2 regions of the Paenibacillus sp. TAF43_2 genome follow, and region 1 is predicted to be linked to the other one. Evidence: a T-box and tRNA genes for the amino acid it is inferred to sense, from the RefSeq annotation. Region 1 holds a T-box; the other holds one or more tRNA genes.

Region 1 (7,572 bases):
TCCAATACGATAAAGCAACAGCGCGTTGGGTGGAACTCAAAGGCACGGTAACGGGCAGTACGATTCAAGCGGATACGCATAATGTCGGTATATTCGCCGTCTTTGCCGTCAATCGTAAGTCGACCGAGCCGAAGCCGGCCTTCAAAGACATCGCAGGCCACTGGGCTGCCAAGGATATTCAAGCAGCCGTGCAGCGAGGAATGACGAACGGATATCCGGACGGAACATTCAGACCGGATCAGTCCGTGACACGCGCGGAGTTCACGGTATGGCTCGTGAAGGCGATGCAGCTAAGCGGCGAAAGCCGTTCGAAGGCGTTCGTAGATCAAGCCTCGATCCCGATATGGGCGAGTGAGGCCGTGGCGCAAGCTGTAGAGCTCGGACTCATTCAAGGCTATGCAGATCAACGGTTCATGCCGAATCAGCCGATCAGTCGCGCAGAGATGGTGACGATGGTCGCGAGAGCATTGAAGCTGTCTAACGACGCAAGCGCTAGAACGAGCTTCGCGGATGACAAGCAAATCCCGGCATGGGCGATCGGAGCCATTGATGCAGCTGTGCAGCAAGGCTGGATTCAAGGGCGCGGCAGCAATCAATTTGCGCCGAATGCATCGACAACACGCGCCGAATCGATCACTGTCTTATTGAAAGCATTTCCAAAGGCATGAATAAAGAAGACGCTCATCAACACCAAGAGATGTTGAGCGTCTTTCTCATTCATTAAAGCGGGCTAAGCGCGACTTATGGCGTCTCCTTCAAATGCTCGATCATATCAAGCCAAGTGTATTATTTCTCACACATTCTAAATACTTCATATTAAACTCTATATGTCGGACGACAAGAACATATATGCAACGGTAGTCACCTAAACAGTGGCTTTTTTATTTTTTGTATAGAAGTTCTTGTCGTGAGCTCAAGTCAAGAACTTCTATACAAAGCCGTATACCTCATTAAAAATAGTGGAATTAATTGACAGAGCAAGTTGAGTGTMATAGCATTGCTTTAACTTAAAACGAAAAGGCTATGATGAGAAATAGTAGCTATTAGGGATCTCACAGAGAGAAGATGGTTGGTGCGAATCTTCATTGATCTAATAGTGAAGCAGTCTCGGAGCTGTGAACCGAACAGAGGAATCTTAGTAGGCTTCAACGGAGTTCCACCGTTATTCAGGAAACAATATCGGAGATATCCCGTATTGATAGAGTGCAGAGAAATCTGAAATTAGGTGGTAACACGGACATAATAGTTCGCCCTAAGTTGACAAGAAATATGTCAGCTTAGGGCTTTTTTGTTTTATTTCTTCTCGTTCGAATATTTGCAAAATAATTTTCCGAGCATAATTAATAATTGAYATGGAGGTATTGAGCATGGTGAAAATGACACCAGATGAGTTAAGAAAATCATATATTGATTTTATGAAAGGAATAGGGGCTAGCCAAGTGCCCTCTTCTAGCTTGTTACCAGAAAATGATCCCTCAACGTTGTTTACAGGAAGTGGAATGCAACCTATGGTTCCATATTTATTGGGGGAAAAGCATCCGATAGGTAATGAGATTGCTAATATTCAGAAGTGTTTAAGGACAGTGGATATTGATGAAGTAGGAGATACGTCGCATCTGACATTTTTTGAAATGATAGGTCGATGGGAGTTTAAAGCAAATGAAAATAACTATAAGAAAAAGCAAATTGATGCCATTTGGAATTGGCATATTATCGAATTAGGAATTGATCCTGGCAGGCTGTATATCAGTGCTTTTATAGGAAGTGATGATTTGAATATACAGAGAGATACGGAAGCCATTCAAATCTGGTCAGAAAAATTTAAATCAGTTGGCATAGAACCTATCATTGAAGATGATCCCTATCAATATGGGGCATCTAGAGGTGGTAAAATATTCTTATACGATGAAAAAGAAAATTGGTGGAGTCGAACCGGAAATCCATTGGATATGCCTGTTGGTGAACCGGGTGGGCCTGATAGTGAAATGTTCTATGATCTTGAACCAGACGGTGATTCACTGGATCATCCTGCTTCTGTAAGCGAGAGGTTTTTAGAAATTGGGAACAACGTATTTATGTGTTACAAAAAAGAAGACACAGGATTTGTAAAAATGCAAAATCCCAATATTGATTATGGAGGCGGATTAGAAAGGGTTGCAACAGCCCTTAATGGTGACAAGGATATTTATAATACGGCTTTCTTCCTTAATCCCAAGAAAAAATTAATGGAGTTAAGTGGTAAACAATATACTGACGATTTAAAGTCGTTTAGAATCATACTTGATCATGTGAGAGCGGCTACTTTTCTAATTAATGATGGTGCTGAGCCAGCAAATAGTGATGCAGGGTATATAACAAGAAGGTTATTAAGAAGGGCGATTCGTGCAGGTAAAAAAATAGGTATACAAGGAAATTTTGTGGGTGAGTTGTCTGAAGTTTATATAGATGAAGCAACAGCTTATGAAGATTTGATCGGTAATAAAAAGAAAATTATCGAAATAGTAAATAAGGAAGAAAATCTTTTCAATAGAACTTTACAGCAAGGAGAATTTGAAATACAAAAACATCTTAAGAATAAGGGTAAAGTTACAGGTGCAGATGCCTTTTATTTTTACGAAACATATGGGTTTCCCTTGGAGTTGACGGAAGAGTTTCTAACTGAAAGTGGATATAGCATGGAGGACAAGGTGTCTTATATAGAGGCGGCAAAGAAACATGCTGAAAAGAGCAGAACTGCTTCTGCGGGTAAATTTAAAGGTGGATTAGCTGAACATTCAACAGAAACAACAGCGCTGCACACGGTATCTCATTTATTACTTGCTGGCTTAAGGGAAGTTTTAGGTGATCATGTTCATCAGCAAGGAAGTAATATTACTTCAGAACGATTACGGTTTGACTTCAACCATGATGAAAAACTTACGCCAGAGCAAATAGCTGAGGTGGAAAAGTATGTGAATGATGCGATTTCATCAAAAGCAGTTACCTATATTTCAGAGCTGCCTAAGATTGAAGCAAAAGAAAGTAATGTTGAAGGGAATTTTTGGGATAAATATCCGGATATCGTTAAGGTGTATACAATCAAAGATAATGAAGGGAAAGTTTGGAGTCGAGAAGTATGTGGAGGACCTCATGTAGAAGATACAACAAACTTAGGAAAGTTCAGTATTAAAAAAGAACAATCTTCTGCTGCTGGAGTTAGAAGGATTAAAGGAGTAATTAATAAATATTTCCAGAACGCGGAACAATAGCTGATGTTTTAGGATTGCCATTTGTAACAACGTTATGAGTTGCCGGGAATCCATGATGAATGATAAATCCGGCAATCGAAGTGGCTTGACATCGCTTGGCCTTTCCGTTGGCGATACCGGAGCACAGTATTCAAAGAAAAAGCAATTCGGATTAAATCCGAATTGTTTTTTTTCTGCAAGAAAGGGGAACTTATAAAAAAACAAAACGAAAATCGAGCTATAAGCGAAAATTCAGTATTACTAGGCATTAAAACGATTTATATACATATGTACAAAATACGAGTTTTGTGAAGAAGTATTAAGGGAATTAATATTACTGACTGATCTACTGACTGATCTATCTTTAAATTGCTGTTACTTCACTTTCTCACGTCTTCATTTTATGTACTTCATAATAATGCTAAAATTCATTCAGCTCCAGATCAAATGATTTGCGCTTTATAATTGAAACTAATAAAATCTAAGTTCAATTTCCATTAGTAATGCTTAAATTCTGCTGTCGTAATTATCCTTAGAGTTAATTTTAGAGTTAATCCTTAAAGTTTATTGTCATACACTAAGTAGTTTAGTTATTCAGTTTTAAAATAATAAGTTACATCTACAACATCTTCTATTCTCGTAATACACACCATTCTTCTGCTGTGAAAAATAAGAAGCTTGCTTAATAAAGCGGCAGCCGGTTATTATGAGTCGGCTACCGCTTTATTTATTGTGCTATAGTTCCCCGTTTAGGATTCCTGTAGAGCGTTAATTTTGCGCTTTGCATTGAAACGTGCGACTCCAGTACGATGGGGTAGTCACCGGTCATAGCCCTATAGCCATCTTAAGGAGGTCGCTCTATCTTGAATTGTAAAGCTTAAGCCAAACAAAATCAGTCAGTGTTTTCGTCGGAAATTCCCCCGTATTCATATCGTTTGACTTTGCATCCAACTTTGGACTTCATACTGCAACGTCTTGTTGCTGTCGGCGACGAACCGACGCTTCGGGACGTCCGACCCCTCCGGTCCTGCTTCCCTTAGACCAGTATGCTCTGAGATGTGAAAAGAAAATCCCGTATTTCTCGGCAGGAAAAGCCGCCTTCGGTAGTAGCGAGGTCCGGACTTCTCCAGTTCCTCCCCCGCGTATACTCTCGCCGTTGCCGAGGTATCGTCTGGTACAACAACTTCCAGCTCCACTTCGACCTCTTCGGACAATTCCGGCACGATCCTGATTGTTGTCGATGCGGTCAGCGCATGTCCGCTGTACGCGATCTCACATTCCCCCGTCTTGACTGCCCGGATCAAGCCTGTCGCATCGACCACCGCTGCGCCTTCGGGCGTTACGCGGAAGCTTGCGTCCAGGTCGACCGAGACTAAACCGCTTTCATATGTGACAAGCGGGTATACCCATGCCTCGGCTCCCTCGATCCCGGCAACAGGATCACCGATTAACTCGGCTGAGACTGGCGATCCTTTGTCTCCGAAGAAGAAGACAAGTGGCGCGTACGCCCTCTGCTCCCAAGCTGCCTCATTATGCTCTGCCATCGGTTCGTAGCAGAACACGAGGTCGTCTCCAGACCGGTAGCCTAGCTTCACGAAATGCTCTGCCATGTGCCTGACGTGATCGACACGCACAGTCATGCCTTCCAAGCCGCCAGCATCTATCCATAATTGAAACGGTCCTTTCCCATCGAAAGTCTGAACGATGGGCAGATGCGTCATCGTCTCCTCATTGTATTGGGCAAAATAAGGCGAAACCATGGCCAACTTGCCAAAAACGTCGGAACGGCGGAACCCGATATGGTAAGTCGCGAGCCCGCCTCTGGACGAACCCATCAGTGCGGTATGGCGGCTCTCATGCTTCGTCCGGTAAGTACGGTCGATGTAGGGTTTAACTTCCTCCGTCAGGAAACGTTCATAGAACTCTCCCCGGCAAGGGTAGTCGAGCTCCTCCGCGAACGAGCCTTGATGCGCGAACTCGCTGTTTCGCTCCAGCCCCATATTCGAAACCGCCACGACGATCAATTTTTCGATGCGTCCTTCCGCAATCAGACGGTCGCATACGCGGTGCAGGTTCCATGACTGCCCGTTAAATGCTTCATGGAATACGTTCTGCCCGTCATGGACGTAAAGTACCGGATACGTCCTGTCCGCTTCCTGCCCGTAGCCGGGCGGCAAATAAACGAAAATGTCCCTTTCGTTGCGCATAATTTCCGATCGGAAATTCGCGATGGTTTCCACTCGCGAAGGCTGCGTCATTCAAATCTCCTCCTCTCTTCCCCTAACTGGCCTTAAGTCTATCCAATTATGAACCGTGTAAACGACTCTCTTGTCCTCGTCCGTGACAAGCCTTCTGTAAGGCATCCGCCCGAAATCCCGATCGACCTCTTCCTTATCGTAGCCCCGGGTGATGAGAAAATCGAACGTTAATCCTCTAGGCAAACTGACCGTTCCGCCATACAATCCTTTGCCAAGCTTCGGAACGCCGAACGTCGCATAAATCTCGGCATCTTCCGGCGTTGTATCCGGCACGCGAATTTCAAGCTCGACGACGACGGTCTCAGATAGCCGTTTCACGACAGTATACATTCTGGCCGCTTCTTGGCCACCATAGCGGCAGACGATCGTCGCAGTGCCGGGTTTCCGTGGAAGCAGCCTTCCGTCTGGCGAAATCCCGAGGACATCCGGATTATCCGTCTGGTAATCGGCTCTGAGCAAACTGAAGCGTATGCCGTTGTGAAGAGCGGCAACCGCATTAACGACCACAACAGGCCCGTTGACACCGACGATACCGTCCCCTTCAAGCGCGAGAACCGACACATCGGCGGCTTCGCCAAAGAAGTGCAGCAGCGGCATGTGCGCCCGGCGGCTCCAGTCCCATTCGGAATGCGCGGCTTCCATGTCCAGATAATAATAAAGCTCCTCACCTTGCTTCCAGCCAGCTTGCTGCATATTCTCCGCGACGCTCCGCACGTGGGATGGCATGAAGAACCCCTCAGCCCCACCTATGTCCATCCATATTTTCTGCCCATCGTTATAAGGATACAGCCGATACTGCGGCGTTTCTTCCAGCGTGCCGGGATCTACCTGGACGAAAAAAGGCGACAGGATGCCCAGCATGCCGAATACGTCCGGACGGCGGAGCCCGATGTTGTACGTTGCAATGCCGGCCGCCGAGGAGCCCATTAACGCCGTATGTTCCGCATCCGGCAGTGTCCTGAATCCGCGATCTACGATTGGCTTCAGCTCTTCGATTAAAAAATGCTCGTAAAGCTCGCCGACGCAGCGAATAGGATACGCGCACAGGTCGTGGAAATATTCACTGGTTCCGTCCTCGTACTTATGTTCGACCGCTACGATAATAATTGGCCGAATCAGCCCTTCCGCCAATAGTCGGTCCGCTACGCGGTGCATACCCCAGGACTCTCCGGATGGCTTGCTCGGCTCGAATACGTGCTGGCCTACGTGCATGTACAACACGGGATACCTTACGGACGGATCATCGTCATAGCCCGCAGGCAAATAAATGTAGATGTCTCTTTCGTTCCCCAGCCGGGATGCGTGCACCCCGGGTAATACGATCAGCTTCGATTGAGCCGAATTTTCCATATTGCATAGCCCCTCCTGAGAACTTCATTCTTCAAGTTTTAACTTAACCGGTTAAGTGGCTTCAGTATAGGGCGTTTCCCGAGGCTTGTCAACGGCAAGTTTGACATCCTTCCAAGTTCGGACTTATGATTATCTAAACTTTTGATTCTAACGAGGCGGTTACTGATACGATGAAAAAAACGACACTTCGCGACGTAGCCAAAGAAGCCGGCGTCTCCGTCGCCACGGTAAGCTATGTCCTTAATTACGTGAGCACCCAGACGATTCCAGAAGAGACGCGGCAGCGGGTCTTTACGGCAGCGAGCAAGCTTCATTACGTTCAAAATTTGACGGCGAAGTCGCTCTCACTCGGTAAAACCAACGTCCTCGGCGTGCTGTTCGTCAGCACCGGAGACGCCCGCATTCCAAAGCTGGTCAGCTACGGAGCTTTCCTTGACGGATTAGAGCGCCGATGCCGGGAGAAGAGCTATCATCTCCTTGTATCCCAAATTGATCCGGCCAAACCCAATTTCGAGATCATTGCCGAGCGCAAGCTGGATGGCGTCTTTCTGATTGACGCTATGGCCCAATCCTTCCATGCGATATCGAGGAATCTGCAATACGGCTCGCCGCTGGTTATCGTGGACAGCTTGATCGACGATTCCTTGTTCCGGCAAGTCAATCCTGATTTCCAACGATTGTTCAGTGATTTGAACTCGTCATTGCCGGCCGGACAGCCTTATGCACTCATTCACGAA
Region 2 (7,572 bases), on a different contig from region 1:
GTAATTCGGAAAAGAAGTTTTGAGCTGAGTCTCTAATTAATTTCACAAGATCGATATTTTCTAGCATTTTTCACCTCATAAGAATATGTCTCTGCCTAGCAAATAGAGTTGATGTCGCAGTATGCAAGTCGTTAGCAGAATCTGGATTCTACCCTTGAGTGCTTATATACGAAGTTACTTAGTTTCCTTTCGATGATTGTTGCTTAATGACAGCTTCTTTTGCTCTAAGGACAATATCATCCACATCGGAAAACTGACGCTCAATAGATGCTAGTGCCTTCAATAAAAAAAGGCCAAGATTTTTATCTCCTAGGCATAATTCCGTTTCGGCGAATAATTCGATGTCTTCGAGTTTTTCTATACTTTTTTTGTTATTGATGCTTTTAGGATATTCGATGTATTTATGGAGGGTTAAGACTGCATATCTGCAATCTGTCGAACCAATTAATCCAGATCTCTAGCCCAACTAACTAACTCTTCATCTTCTAAATTATATGGATTTTTGTAAATATTAGAGTAATAGTATTCAGATTCCAATAAATTTCTAATTTTATTGAAAACATTATTGGTGGCATGAAATCCATTGCTGATGGGAGCGGTGAAGGCAAGTGAACCATTATGAAATCCATCTAAAGAACCCGAAAGCTCTCGCTTGACTATAGATTCAGCTGCTTTTATCTTTTCTTTTTTAGGCTGTTCGTTGTAAATTTGAATGCAGAAATTTCCGCCATGTTTTATTAATTCAAAATCTCCGCTCGGATGGAGTTTTATTGTATCTCCTTTCGCAAGGCCTAGAGCTAGCCCTGGTGATGCACATAATTTGAATTTTTGATCACTTAGGTATTCTGCAGGAAGCTCTTCTAAAACAGTTCCTTGTGAATTTCTGTCAGCAATAACCTTGATCAATGTTAATTTATCTTCCATACGATGCTCCTCATCTACCTCTTAGGATAAATTCCGCTAACATAACGGACCTCGTTGAGTCGTTTGTATATTTGAGTCCGGTTAGATCATTTATTTTAAAACAGAATATTCCCGCACGTTGAAGCTGACCGCCCGAAACCTGTGTAACATCTCGCTTTTCAAGCTCCGCAATGCCCACCCTTTTCATAAGCACTCTTGCCTTCTCTGATATTTTTTCGGCGTTTTTTCTGTTGTCGCGCATTGATGGAAGAATGACGTTGTCGAGGATATTTAGATTTTTTAGCATAGTCGGCTGTTGAAAAACAAATACCATTTTTGTTCTACGTATATCTGAAAGCTCATTCTCTTTGTCGGCAAATACAGCCTTGGCGGTTTTGCCACCGTTGGTAATGTCGGAATAGATTCCGCTAACCGTGAGATCTTTCTCCAGTCCCTCAATCACCAGCGTAATGTCATCGCCAACCTTTTTGCTCATCACATCGGCATATATAGTCGAAAATGCAATTTCATCATTTGCTGCGGGTGCTTTGCCCTTGGAATATACGATAGGAAATATCGAATGGTCGCCAAGCTCAATTTTAATATTTTCCTCTGATCCGTTTTCCGTTTTTGCCTTGAATGTTTTTGTTGTAAGAACGCCAACCTTTGATATGGCTTGATCGCTTTTCATCGTCTCAACGATTTCAGTGACTTTTCCAGAGATATTATCGATATTGTTGGTCTGTATGCGCAGATCGTAGTTTCCAATCTCCATATAACTGATAAAGCTTTTTGAGGAAATCGTGTTGTACAGGTTCTGCGGAACAATCATGATAAATGCCGAAATCACCAGCACAGCTAGCAGTGCAACAAAATCAAATCAATACAAAAAAAAAACGGCATCTCTGCCGTTTAAGTTTAAAGTGTTGGTGGAGAATAGGGGGCTCGAACCCCTGACCTCTTCGCTGCCAGCGAAGCGCTCTCCCAGACTGAGCTAATTCCCCGTGATCATTCTTATGCAGTTCTTTATGGTAGTGTAACCAACCATAAGTGGACTCCCAGCTGAGCTAAGGCCCCAAATGACGACAAGATTGATCTTAGCATAGGGTCGTCAAAACTGTCAATCCTTATCTATCATACCATTGAGCGGGTGTTTGGACAGCAAATTATTAAGCTCCTTCATGAACATATCAATGTCCTTGAATTGGCGATAAACAGATGCGAACCTGACATAAGCTACCTCATCTACAGGATAAAGCTCGTTCATAACGATTCCACCAATATCGCTGCTATCAACTTCGGCATGTGCCGTTGTGCGCAGCTCCTTCTCAACCTCGGATACGATTACCTCTAGGCGCTCCACAGGAACCGGACGCTTCTCGCAGGCGCGGATAAGACCCCGCAATATTTTGTCACGGCTGAACTCTTCACGGCTGCCATCTTTTTTGATGACGATCAGAGGCGTCTCTTCAATCATTTCGAATGTCGTGAAGCGGCGGCTGCACTTTTCGCATTCACGGCGGCGACGAATGGATTTGTTTTCGTTGGCGGGCCTTGAATCTAATACTTTCGTTCCGGCATAGTCACAGTATGGGCATTTCATGATGCGTATTGCCTCCTTTCTTAGTCGCTTGAGCCTCAAAAATGAACTCTTCGAAAAAAAATTTGAATTTCCATGTAATTCCTGTAATGAAGTTCAGATTTTTGCACATAATACTTTTACCAACCGCAAGGAGGTGAACATACATGAGCGCATCCCGCAGCAGTAACCAATTGGTAGTGCCACAAGCGACAGCTGCCCTTGACCAAATGAAATATGAAGTTGCTCAAGAGCTAGGCATCGCAATTCCGCAAGACGGATACTACGGCAACATGGCTACAAAAGACGCAGGCTCCATCGGGGGATACATTACCCGTCGCCTAGTGCAAATTGCCGAGCAATCCCTTGCTGGTCAATACAAATAATGATTCATTAAAAGTTGTATGAATAACCGAAGCTTTGGCAGGGCTCGTCCATGAAGAGACGAGCCTCCAAGGCTTCATTTATTTTCGTTATCGTTAAGGATCATCTATTAAAGACTCGGATATAAGTCCTTATACTTATTATAATAGTAAATGACTCTCTGCACATAGTGTCTAGTTTCTCCAAACGGAATTTCTTTAACCGATTCGATCGTTCCATCCCAAGTCCCCGAGTCAAGCCACTTGCGAACATTCCCTGGACCCGCGTTGTATGCAGCAATTGCAGCTATCTTATTTTGATCAAATTGTTGGCTAAGAGATCTTAAATACCACGCGCCAACCTCAATGCTAACGTCTGCACGATTCATAAGCATGTCATCCGTTACGGCTTGAAATCCTGCTTTTTGAACGACCCATGCAGCCGTATCAGGCATAATTTGCATTAAGCCCAGTGCACCCTTCTTCGATTCCTTGCCAGTCTGAAAATTGCTTTCACTGCGAATAATCGCGGCCACTAAATGCGACTCAACGCCATAGTTAGAAGCACTTGCACGAATGTCTTCTTTGTAATGAACCGGATACATCCACTCCGCAAGCCAATCTGATTTGAGAAATAAAATCGTCAATAAACCAAGCAGGAGGACGAGCAACACCCTTTTCTTTTGGAATACCCTCATGGCAAACACATACTTTTCCAAAATTCATCCAGCTGACGCTGTGTCTCCTCCAGCGATCCGCTGTTATCGATGACCCAATCCGCTTTCAGTCTCTTTTGCTCAATGTCCATTTGCAGTGCGATGCGCCGGCTTGCTTCTTCCTCAGGCAATTGGTTTCGTTCCATTAAACGCTTTTTCTGAAGCTCAGCGGGTACATATACGACCAATATGCCTTCGTACAGATGCTCCTGATTCGTCTCGTATAGCAGCGGCACGTCAGCTACTACTAATCGTTCTGGATACTGCTGCGCGTAAGTATGTATGGTTTGCTGCATCCGCGCCCGTATAGCAGGATGGGTTATGGATTCAAGCTTTGCTAATGATTGTTTATCGCGAAACACAATTTCGCCGAGAGCTTTGCGGTTAAGAGAACCGTCCGTTTCAAGGACAGCTTGTCCAAACGTAGAGGCGATTGCCTCTAATGCTGGTTCCCCGGGAAGTACAACCTCCCTTGCGACTTGATCGGCATCGACCAGCAGCGCACCGCGTTCGACGAGCATGTTTGCGATTGTGCTTTTGCCGCTGGCAATACCGCCGGTTAATCCGATTATCATCCTTTTCACCTCAAATTATAACAGCTTCATGATTCCGATTATGATTAATAATATGCCTGGCAGCATAGCTAATGTCTGCATGCCTTTCCATGCGGAGAAACGAAAGCCAAAACGGATGCCGCCTACAAGAAAAAGCGCACTCGCCGCCGCTATGGTTAAAGCCGTAAGTAAGGAAGGCAATCCGATCAACGCAGCCCCAAGTCCAGCTCCAAATGCATCAAGTGATAATGCAAAGCCAAGCATGACGGCCTCCGATGCAGAGATGGTGCCTGATTTATCGACGTCAGCCGACTGTGGCGTGCGCAAAATCTGAATAACGAGCCCTAGACGCTTCAGCTCTACCATAACGACAAGCGCAGCACTCGCGATCTCTCCGGCATGTGTTTTTGCGCCAGCTTCTGCCGTAGCAGCACTTTCTTGTACTGCAGTTTCTACGTGCTCATGCCTCACATCATCCTGCTGCTGTTTGTTTCGTCTAAGCTGCAATAGCGCCCAGACACCAATCAGCATGAGGACACATGCGCCAATGAGACGCGCAACGAATTCAGACAGGAACGTGGTTATCAATCCGCCAACCTGCATGGACAAATAAATAATAATACCAGAGCAGCAAGCAATAATCAGTATTGACACAATCGGTATGCGGATTCTCCGCAAACCGTAAGTAACGCCAACACCAAAACCGTCTACGCTAACAGCAACAGCAAGAACTAATAATGAAACTACATGCGCGAACAATGTTTTAGTCCCTCCCCGCACAGCGGCGATCCGGCTCACAAGAAGCTGTAAGTAGACATCCGCCTATTGTTCGTAACACACTTATCATATGCGGGGAGTATTTGACTGTGCATGTTGGTTAACATTTGCTGAGATTCGTATTATTTTCCTGATGCTTGCAGTGTCTGGCATTTATTGCAAATATGCGTGCCGCGGCCGCCAACAACAAATTTATGGATCGGTCTTGAACAAGTTGGACAAGGCTCATCCTTCTTGCCGTATACAAGCAGCTGATGCTGAAACATTCCCATCTCACCTTGTCCATTAACGTACGATTTAATAGACGAACCGCCTGCTTCAACCGCATTTCCCAGTGTCGAGCGTATCGCTTCATAAAGTCGCTTCCATTCGGCCGGCTTCAATGTGTTAGGTGTTCGCTCCGGATGGATGCGTGCTTGAAATAAAGCTTCGTCGACATAAATGTTGCCCAAACCGACAATATGCTCTTGATTAAGCAATAGCGGCTTAATCTTAGTCGCGCGTTTCTCGAGCTTACCGCGAAGCGCTTCAAGCGTAAAGGCTGGCTCAAGCGGCTCTATACCAAGCTTGTTAAGCGGCGGAAGCTCAAGCTCCTGCCCTTCCTCAAATAAATGCATTGTACCGAACTGGCGAACGTCCTTATAACGCAAATCCGTGCCATCTTCGAAATGAAAGATAACATGGGTATGCAGCTCAATCGGCTCTTCCGATGGGAAAACCCCATATCGGCCTTCCATTCGCAAATGCGATACAAGTACGAGCCCGTCCAAGATGATCCGCAAAAACTTGCCGCGCCGCTCAACCGTCTGGATCGTATGTCCGACAAGCGCATCCGCGAACTGTTCAGGTTCTGCTGGACGCTGTATAATACGCGGGAGTCTAACGGTTACGGATTGGATTCGTTTTCCCGCTACAAGTTCAATTAATGTTCTTCTAACTGTTTCTACCTCTGGCAATTCAGGCATTTCTCCTCACCTCAACAACCATTATACCCGAAACTGCCCGCCAGTGGGTTACTTTGCTTCATACCAATTGTCACCGAAACTCATATCGGCCTTCAAAGGAACATCAAGTTTGAGCGCTCCAGCCATCACTTCAGGCACAAGCGTCTTCATCAGCTCCAGCTCCTCTTGCGGCACTTCAAACACGAGCTCATCGTGCACCTGCAGCAGCATGCGGCTCTTCAGCTTGCGTTCGCGCAGCGCAGCGTCCATATGGACCATGGCCAGCTTAATAATATCTGCCGCAGTACCTTGAATCGGTGTATTCATCGCCGTACGTTCAGCAAAGGATCGCAAGTTGAAATTAGAAGCATTGATGTCATTCAGATAACGCCTGCGCTCAAGCAGTGTGGCCACATACCCGTCGCGCTTCGCTTGCTGAACGATATCGTGCATATATTGGCGAACGCCTTTGAAAACCTCCTTGTAATCCGCAATAAACTTCCCAGCTTCATTACGGGAAATGCCAAGGTTTTGCGATAAGCCAAAATCGCTGATGCCATACACGATGCCGAAGTTGACCGCTTTTGCCGAACGACGCATGTTAGAATCTACCTCCTCGGCAGTTACGCCGAATACATCCATCGCGGTTTTGGTATGAATATCCATGTCCTTAATGAACGCTTCCTTCATATTCTCATCATCAGCAATATGCGCGAGCACACGAAGCTCAATTTGTGAATAGTCAGCTGCTACGATGGACCAGCCCGGCTCGGACGGTACAAAGGCTTTCCTAATTTGGCGTCCTTCCTCAAGACGAATCGGAATGTTCTGCAGGTTAGGGAACTGACTGCTTAGACGACCAGTAGCTGCAATGGTCTGGCGATAATACGTGTGAATTTTGCCTGTTTCCTTGCGCACTTCTTTGAGCAAGCCCTCTACATAAGTAGATTGCAGCTTCGAGAGCTGACGATAATGCAGAATAAGCGGAATAATCTCGTGATAAGGCGCAAGCTCCTCCAGCACCTCAGCATCCGTCGAATAACCTGTTTTTGTCTTTTTCTTAGCAGGCAGACCAAGCTTCTCGAATAAAATCTCACCCAGCTGCTTTGGCGATCCGATATTAAATTCCGTGCCAGCAAGCTTGTACACGCTGCTAATGATTGTTGTCAGCTTACTCTCCAAGTTACGGCCCAGCGCCTCCAGCTCCTCGGACTTTACTTTAATGCCCTGAAACTCCATTCCTGCAAGAATGCGGGACAATGGATGCTCCATATCAAAATAAAGCTTGCTCATGCCCGTATTGCTTAGCTCTTCGGTTAACAAAGGCACGAGCTTCCGAACAGCTTCCGCTTTCAGCGATAAATGGCGGTAAAGCGTATCGGCATCAGGCACTCTGAATTTCGCGCCTTTGCCATAAACAGCTTCATCCGGCGGCAGTGTCGACAACCCCTGCTTCTCATTAATGCCGCTTAATGTCTGGCTTGCTTCTGTAGGATCGAGCAAATAGGCTGCCAGCTGCACATCAAAAGCAGAACCCTCGAAGCTGATTCCGCTCCATTTGAGTGCGAGCTCCACCTTATGGAGATCAAAGCCGTATTTCGGCTTGTCCGCTTGTTCGAGCCAGTCGCGAAGCTTTGCTGCGAAAGGCTGCTTAAGCACTGAATATGGCATTACATACACCGCTTCATCGGTGGCGATAGCAAGGCCAATCAGCTCGGCATGATGTGGATTCTCCCC

The links. The T-box of region 1 lies ahead of AB4Z17_RS18250 (alanine--tRNA ligase). A T-box ahead of a tRNA ligase gene usually reads a tRNA of that ligase, here a tRNA-Ala.
Region 2: it encodes a tRNA-Ala, which carries the amino acid that the T-box ahead of AB4Z17_RS18250 (alanine--tRNA ligase) is inferred to sense. The anticodon was not compared.

Annotation. Positions count from the first base shown of each region.
Region 1 is NZ_JBFRDK010000083.1:13,473-21,044, reverse strand. Features, by position in the region: gene AB4Z17_RS18255 (S-layer homology domain-containing protein) at 1-668, shown strand, start outside; T-box leader at 1,015-1,258, shown strand; gene AB4Z17_RS18250 (alanine--tRNA ligase) at 1,368-3,248, shown strand; gene AB4Z17_RS18245 (alpha/beta hydrolase) at 4,154-5,485, opposite strand; gene AB4Z17_RS18240 (alpha/beta hydrolase) at 5,486-6,835, opposite strand; gene AB4Z17_RS18235 (LacI family DNA-binding transcriptional regulator) at 7,006-7,572, shown strand, end outside.
Region 2 is NZ_JBFRDK010000115.1:13,544-21,115, reverse strand. Features, by position in the region: gene AB4Z17_RS21935 (DUF4303 domain-containing protein) at 1-67, opposite strand, end outside; gene AB4Z17_RS21930 (DUF4265 domain-containing protein) at 445-924, opposite strand; gene AB4Z17_RS21925 (ATP-binding cassette domain-containing protein) at 935-1,252, opposite strand; partial or broken gene AB4Z17_RS21920 (ABC transporter permease) at 1,274-1,777, opposite strand; tRNA gene AB4Z17_RS21915 (tRNA-Ala) at 1,831-1,907, opposite strand; gene nrdR (transcriptional regulator NrdR) at 2,024-2,506, opposite strand; gene AB4Z17_RS21905 (alpha/beta-type small acid-soluble spore protein) at 2,650-2,868, shown strand; gene AB4Z17_RS21900 (lytic transglycosylase domain-containing protein) at 2,976-3,542, opposite strand; gene coaE (dephospho-CoA kinase) at 3,539-4,135, opposite strand; gene AB4Z17_RS21890 (MntP/YtaF family protein) at 4,151-4,873, opposite strand; gene mutM (DNA-formamidopyrimidine glycosylase) at 5,014-5,856, opposite strand; gene polA (DNA polymerase I) at 5,905-7,572, opposite strand, start outside.